DNA from 3 places in the Pseudomonas sp. P5_B3 genome. Region 3 is predicted to be linked to each of the others. Evidence: predicted binding sites of a transcription regulator. Region 3 holds the regulator's gene; each other region holds the start of a gene.

Region 1 (2,264 bases), on a different contig from region 3:
ACGGAAATCGCTTCCGGCGTCGGTGCCACTTCCGCCAGCACCTTCTCGACATCGATGATTTCGACCAACTGATTGTCGACCCGCGTCACCGCCGTCAGGTAGTGATCGCGACCGGTGCCCTTGGGTGGCGGATGGATCTCCTCCCAGTTCATGTTGACGATGCGTTCCACCGAGCGAACCAGGAAACCCTGGGTCTTGGTGTTGTACTCCGTGATGATCACGAAGGGATTGTTCTTGTCCTTCAAAGCACCGGAGCCGGTCGCCATCGCCAGATCGAGGATCGGAATGGTCGCCCCCCGGATGTTCGCCACGCCGCACACGACAGGACTGGACTTGGGCATCAGCGTCAGTTTGGGGCATTGCAGCACCTCCCGAACCTTGAACACGTTGATCCCGTACAGCTGCTGGCCGTCGAGACGGAACAACAACAGCTCAAGGCGATTCTGCCCCACCAGTTGCGTGCGCTGGTTCACCGAATCCATTACACCAGCCATGCCCAGACTCCTACACCAACGCCAAGTGTTGTTGCGACGTGCCTTCATCACTAAACGGCACGGCGCTTGCTTTTTTAATCGTTATGAACACAGAACCGACATTTTTCCGACGCCTGACCACACCCTGCCGCAAATTGCTCGGCGTGCTGGCGGCCGTTTGCCTGTTCAACGCTGGCAGCCCTGCCCTTGCTGACGCGGTTACCTTGCCTGACATGCTTATCGGCGTCACTCAGGGCTTTCTTGAATTCACCGTAGAAGACTATCTGGCTACCAGTCAAACGGAAGGCCGCTACGAGATCCAGGTCAACCCGCTCGATCCGCGCATGCACATGCCCATGTGCGACAAGGAATTGACAGCAACCCTTGAGAGTCCCAAGCCGCTGGGTCGGGTCACGGTCAAGGTCCGCTGCGAGGGCGCCTCCCCCTGGACCGTGTTCGTACCCGCTCAAGTCCGCCTGTTTCGCGATGTCGTGACCAGCGCCCGGCCACTGCGCCGCGCCAACATTGTCGAGCCTTTGGATGTGGTCCTGCGCGAACGCGATATCAGCCTCATCGGCCAGGGCTACCTGACCTCCCTGGACCAGGCTATCGGGCAGCGACTGACCCGACCAATGGTCGCCGACCAGGTGATTACCCTGGTGCATATCGAACAGGCCGAGGTCATCCGCAAGGGTGATCAGGTGGTGATTACCGCCCGCAGCGGTACGCTCAGCGTACGCATGCCGGGCGAAGCCCTGTCAAACGGCAGCCTGAGCGAACAGATCCGGGTGAAAAACCTCAATTCCCAGCGAGTCATCAAGGCGCAGGTCATGGCGCCGGGGCAGGTGGAAGTGTCCATGTAAGGCTCCCTGCTCATCGGAATGTGGCGCTTGCCCCGGCTGTTCCCTAGACTGTGCTCCATGCAGGGCAAGCGCTGGCGCGCGCGAGGTTCATTGATAAATGGGCCTAAAGTTTTCCAGGGAATGGCCGAAACCATGGCAAGCGTCCAAATTCCCAGAGGTTTTTTATCATGGTCATCGATTTCAGCCGTTTGAACAGCTCCTCGTCACTTACGGGCAGTACACGTACCAGCGCCAGCAAGGAAAACGCCGAAACCGGCAAATCCGCGCCGCTGGAGTCCGCGGCCGAACAGGCCGGTACCGTCAAAAGCGGGGAATCGGTACATCTCAGCGATGAGGCTCAACAGTTGCAGAAGGTCACTGACAAGCTGCGCGATCAACCCGCCGTCGACAACGCCCGCGTGGCCGAGTTGAAAGCAGCGATTGCCGATGGCAGCTATAAAGTCGACAGCAACCGTGTAGCCAGCAAACTGCTCAACTTCGAAGCCCAGCGCTAGGCCACCGCCGGCGCCAGGCTTTTGGACGCTTAAAACCCAAGGCCAGCCATGCACGACACTAATCTACTGCAACTGATCACCGACGACTTTGCTCCAGCGCAACACCTGCTGGAATTACTGCAGACCGAATCCCTCGCATTGCATGGCCGCGACATGCCATTGCTCGAGGACATCCTGGCGCAGAAACAGGCATTGGTCGTGTTGCTCGAACAGCATGGCCGCAAGCGCAGTGAAATTCTCGCCAGCCTCAACCTGCCGACCAACCGTGGCGGTCTTGAGCAACTGGCCAGCCAGTCGAGCATTGGCGACCAGTTGCTGGCGCAAAGTGACGTGCTGACCGATCTCCTGGCCCAGTGCCAGGCCATCAACGCCAACAACGGCCAGTCGATCCTCACCCAGCAGGCCGCTACAGCCACCCAGCTGAAAATCCTCAC
Region 2 (2,264 bases), on a different contig from region 3:
CAGTACGTGCTGGATGCTGCATGATCATCACGCTCGATTGTCAGAGAAAACAGGAAGCCTCGATTCTCGGCGCTCTGCGGGGTTTGCACAAAGGGATAAAAAGGATGGGTGGCATGATTAAAACTCATATGAGAGAGTTTCCGATAAATTGAAGCAATCGCGTTGTAGGAGCTTTCCTGATGTCACGTCGTCTTCCTCCCTTGTATGCCCTTCGAGCATTCGAAGCGGCGGCGCGGCATAGCTCGTTTACTCGCGCCGCCGAAGAACTGTCGATCACTCAAAGTGCGGTCAGCCGACACATTCGTACGCTCGAAGAGCATTTCGCCTGTCGGCTGTTTCATCGCAGCGGGCGCAACCTGCAACTGACCGAATCGGCGCGGCTGATCCAGCCCGGCATACGCGAAGGCTTCACTGCCCTTGAACGGGCCTGCAATACCTTGCGCGCCGAGGACGACATCCTGCGCATGAAAGCCCCGTCGACCCTGACCATGCGTTGGCTGTTGGCGCGGCTCAGTCGTTTCCGGCACCTGCGACCGGGGAACGAAGTGCAATTGACCAGCGCCTGGATGGACATCGATACGGTGGACTTCAACCACGAACCCTTCGACTGTGCCGTCATTCTCAGCAACGGGCATTTTCCACCGGACTGGGAGGCTACTTGCCTATTTCCCGAAGAGCTGATCCCGGTGGGCGCGCCGAATCTTCTGAAGGATCAACCGTGGGACGTTGAGCGCCTGGCCAGTACCGAGCTGCTGCATCCGACTCCGGACCGCCGTGACTGGCGCAACTGGCTGGAGCGCATGGGCCTGACCGATCGAATCTCGCTCAAGGGCGGGCAAGTGTTCGATACGCTGGAGCTGGGCATGATCGCTGCCGCTCGAGGTTACGGCGTGTCCATGGGCGATTTGCTGATGGTGGCAGAGGATGTTGCGCAGGGACGTCTGAGTTTGCCGTGGCCGACCGCCGTCGCAAGTGGTGAGCATTATTACCTGGTCTGGCCAAAAACCCGGCCCGGCGGCGAGCGCTTGCGTCGACTCAGCGATTTCCTGCAAGGCGAGGTCCGGGCCATGGAGTTACCGGATGTCGAACACCTGGGCTGAATCGATGGAGCCGCCGCAATGGCGGCCTTGAGCCATATCCCGGTTAATCACTCAAGTATTCAGTTTTGCCGCCGAAAATCTGCTGATGGAACCTTCGTGCCAGGCTCCACGTTTACCCCACTATCAGAAATTTTGCCGAGTGCGACGGGATAAGGATGATCCGGCCCACTGGGTCAGGAGCTGTCATGTCTCAACCTCGTGCTCGGATTGCCTCACAGCTGGGTCTTGCGCTTGCCGTGATACTGGCGGTTGTCATCAGCGGCAGCACCGTGTTTGCCCTGCGCTCGCTGGACGCTGCCAACCTCGCTACCCGCGAAGAGCACCTGGCCAGCGAGGCACGGCTGCTGGCCGATCAGTTGAGCACGTTCCACGGCACGTTGCGTGAAAGTACCCAGCGTCTGAGCGGTCTGTTCGAGAAGCGCTTCAGCGCCGGTTTGAGCGTGCACCCGGATGAGCCGGTGGCCGTGGCGGGTGTGCAGACCCCGGGCCTGCACCTGGGCAGCGAAGTACTGAACAACAACTTCAAGGAAGTGGACGAGTTCAAGCAAATGACTGCCGGCGTCGCGACGCTGTTCGTGCGCAGTGGCGAAGACTTCATTCGGGTCAGCACGTCCCTGAGCAAACAGGACGGCACCCGGGCCATCGGCACATTGCTGGATCACGCCCATCCGGCCTATGCGCGCTTGATGGCCGGGCAGAGCTACGTCGGTCGCGCCTTGCTCTTTGAACGGTCCTACATGACTCAGTACACCCCCGTACGCGACAGCGGTGGTAAGGTGATTGCCGTGCTGTTTGTAGGATTCGATTACACCGACGCACAGAATGCTCAGTTCGAAAACCTCAAGCGCTTCCGCATCGGCCAGACCGGCTCCCTGGCGCTGCTCGACGAGCAGAACAAATGGCTGGTGCCGATCGCCGGTGTGCAGGCATTGGACGTGGCAGTCCCGGCCATCGTCGGTCTGGCCAAGACACCGGGCAAGGGCGATTTCTGGAGCGACAAGTCGCAAGACTTCTACAGCATTGCCGTGCCGTTCGAAGGTGGGCCGTGGTCGGTGGTGGCGAGCATGCCGAAAGCCGAAATCCGCGCGGTGACCTGGAGCGTCGGCATTCGCCTGGCCATCGGCAGTCTGCTGGCGATGTTGCTGGCGGTGGGTTCGGCGGTCT
Region 3 (2,264 bases):
TCTTCGGCGCCGACTTCGCGACGCATGAAGCGCCCCCAGTCCGCGCTCAAGACCTTGGCTTCATCGGCCAGGCCATTGACCAGCGGCGTGGCACTTTCCACAAGGTCCATGGTGCGGTTGGCCGCGGCCTCGGTCAGCTTGACCACATAGCCCAGACGCTCGGTGGCGTCGGTGATCTGGGACACTTCTTCGGCTTGCGGCATGTGCGGGTCAATCTGGAAATTGACGATCGCGCTATGCAGTTCGCGAGTGAGCTTGCCCACTTCCTGATACAGGCCGCGGTCACGGGTCTGGTTGAGCTCATGGATCAATTGCACCGCGTCGCCGAACCTGCCTTTTTCAAGGCTCGCGACCAATTCGACGGCGTGTTTTTTCAGGGTCGACTCAAAGTCGCCCAATGAAGTTTCGTTATTGCCCATAGCTCCCCCGTGGCGCACTCATCAACCGATGCGTTCGAAAATCTTCTCGATTTTTTCTTTCAACGCCTGGGCCGTGAAGGGTTTGACCACATAGCCGTTAACACCGGCCTGGGCCGCTTCGATGATCTGCTCACGCTTGGCTTCAGCGGTCACCATCAACACCGGCAGGTGCTTGAGCTTTTCATCGGCACGCACGTGGCGCAGCAGATCGATACCGGTCATGCCAGGCATGTTCCAGTCCGTTACCAGAAAGTCGATGCTTCCGCTGTTGAGCACCGGAATGGCGGTAGTGCCATCGTCGGCCTCGACGGTGTTGGTGAACCCAAGGTCACGCAGCAGGTTCTTGATGATCCGCCGCATCGTTGAGAAGTCATCAACGATGAGGATTTTCATGTTCTTGTCCAATTCGACCTCCAAGCAGTCTTAAACGCGCCCAGCACCTGGACGCGCCATTTCAATCAATCCGGCAAAGCACTCAATGACTGTCTGGAGCACAACAGATCGCGACCGGCGCAGTTCAACACCACACCGGCCTCGTTCGCAGTGTCCCCCACACTGCCTTCAGCGCGCTCGCCACTCCCCCAAACGCCCCCGCAAACGGGCCGCGCACTGGCTGTGTAACTGGCTGACCCGAGATTCGCTGACCCCCAGGACCTCACCGATTTCCTTGAGGTTCAACTCTTCGTCGTAGTACAGCGCCAACACCAGTCGCTCACGCTCCGGCAAATTGGCAATCGCCTCCGCCAGCGCAGCCTGGAAGCGTTCATCTTCCAGATCGCGTGACGGCTCGATATGAGCACTCGCGCCATCCTCGTGCAGCCCTTCGTGTTCGCCGTCCTGCAACAGATCGTCGAAACTGAATAACCGGCTGCCCAGGGTGTCGTTCAAAATCCCGTAGTAATCGTCGAGACTCAATTGGAGTTCGGCCGCAACTTCGTGATCTTTAGCGTCACGGCCGGTTTTCGCTTCAATCGAGCGAATGGCGTCGCTGACCATGCGCGTATTGCGGTGAACCGAACGTGGCGCCCAGTCCCCCTTGCGCACTTCATCGAGCATGGCGCCGCGGATTCGAATGCCCGCGTACGTCTCGAAACTGGCGCCTTTGCTGGCGTCATATTTGGTCGACACTTCAAGCAGGCCGATCATCCCGGCCTGGATCAGGTCTTCGACCTGGACACTGGCCGGCAGGCGCGCCAGCAAGTGGTAGGCAATGCGTTTAACCAGCGGCGCGTAACGCTCGATCAGCTCGTACTGCGCATCACGCGCCGATTTTTTGTAGAGGTTGTAACCGCTTGCTGTCATAGAACCGGTCCTGCTGTCTGCTGCACGAGGCGCTCGACGAAAAATTCCAGGTGCCCGCGCGGGTTGGCAGGCAGTGGCCAGGTATCGACCTTCTGCGCGATGGCCTTGAACGCCAGCGAGCACTTGGAGCGCGGGAAGGCTTCGTAGACGGCACGCTGTTTCTGCACGGCCTTGCGCACGCTTTCGTCGTAGGGCACAGCGCCGACGTATTGCAGGGCGACGTCGAGGAAGCGATCCGTGACCTTGGTCAACTTGGCGAACAGGTTGCGTCCTTCCTGCGGGCTCTGGGCCATGTTGGCCAGAACGCGGAAGCGGTTCATGCCGTAGTCGCGATTGAGCAACTTGATCAAGGCGTAGGCATCGGTAATCGAAGTCGGCTCGTCGCACACCACCAGCAGCACTTCCTGGGCTGCGCGAACGAAACTGACGACCGAGTCACCAATGCCCGCAGCGGTGTCGATCACCAATACGTCGAGGTTGTCGCCGATATCACTGAAGGCCTGGATCAGGCCGGCGTGTTGCGCGGGGCTCAGATGCACCATG

What was found. The regulator FliA, encoded in region 3, starts transcription of late flagellar genes. The targets are predictions, from matches to a motif close to CTAAAGTTTNNNNNNNNNNNGCCGNTAA.
Region 1: a site for FliA is predicted at 1,440-1,467, ahead of flgM (flagellar biosynthesis anti-sigma factor FlgM). Genes of this name have one in related genera too.
Region 2: a site for FliA is predicted at 1,151-1,178, ahead of AC1DRN_RS00785 (methyl-accepting chemotaxis protein). Genes of this name have one in related genera too.

The regions. Positions count from the first base shown of each region.
Region 1 covers NZ_JBFULI010000008.1:133,491-135,754, forward strand. Annotated here, with positions in the region: gene AC1DRN_RS07840 (chemotaxis protein CheV) at 1-494, opposite strand, end outside; gene flgA (flagellar basal body P-ring formation chaperone FlgA) at 578-1,336, shown strand; gene flgM (flagellar biosynthesis anti-sigma factor FlgM) at 1,504-1,830, shown strand; gene AC1DRN_RS07855 (flagella synthesis protein FlgN) at 1,879-2,264, shown strand, end outside.
Region 2 covers NZ_JBFULI010000001.1:159,245-161,508, reverse strand. Annotated here, with positions in the region: gene AC1DRN_RS00795 (NorM family multidrug efflux MATE transporter) at 1-22, opposite strand, end outside; gene AC1DRN_RS00790 (LysR substrate-binding domain-containing protein) at 180-1,100, shown strand; gene AC1DRN_RS00785 (methyl-accepting chemotaxis protein) at 1,286-2,264, shown strand, end outside.
Region 3 covers NZ_JBFULI010000031.1:45,809-48,072, forward strand. Annotated here, with positions in the region: gene AC1DRN_RS18660 (protein phosphatase CheZ) at 1-419, opposite strand, end outside; gene AC1DRN_RS18665 (chemotaxis response regulator CheY) at 441-812, opposite strand; gene fliA (RNA polymerase sigma factor FliA) at 981-1,721, opposite strand; gene fleN (flagellar synthesis regulator FleN) at 1,718-2,264, opposite strand, start outside.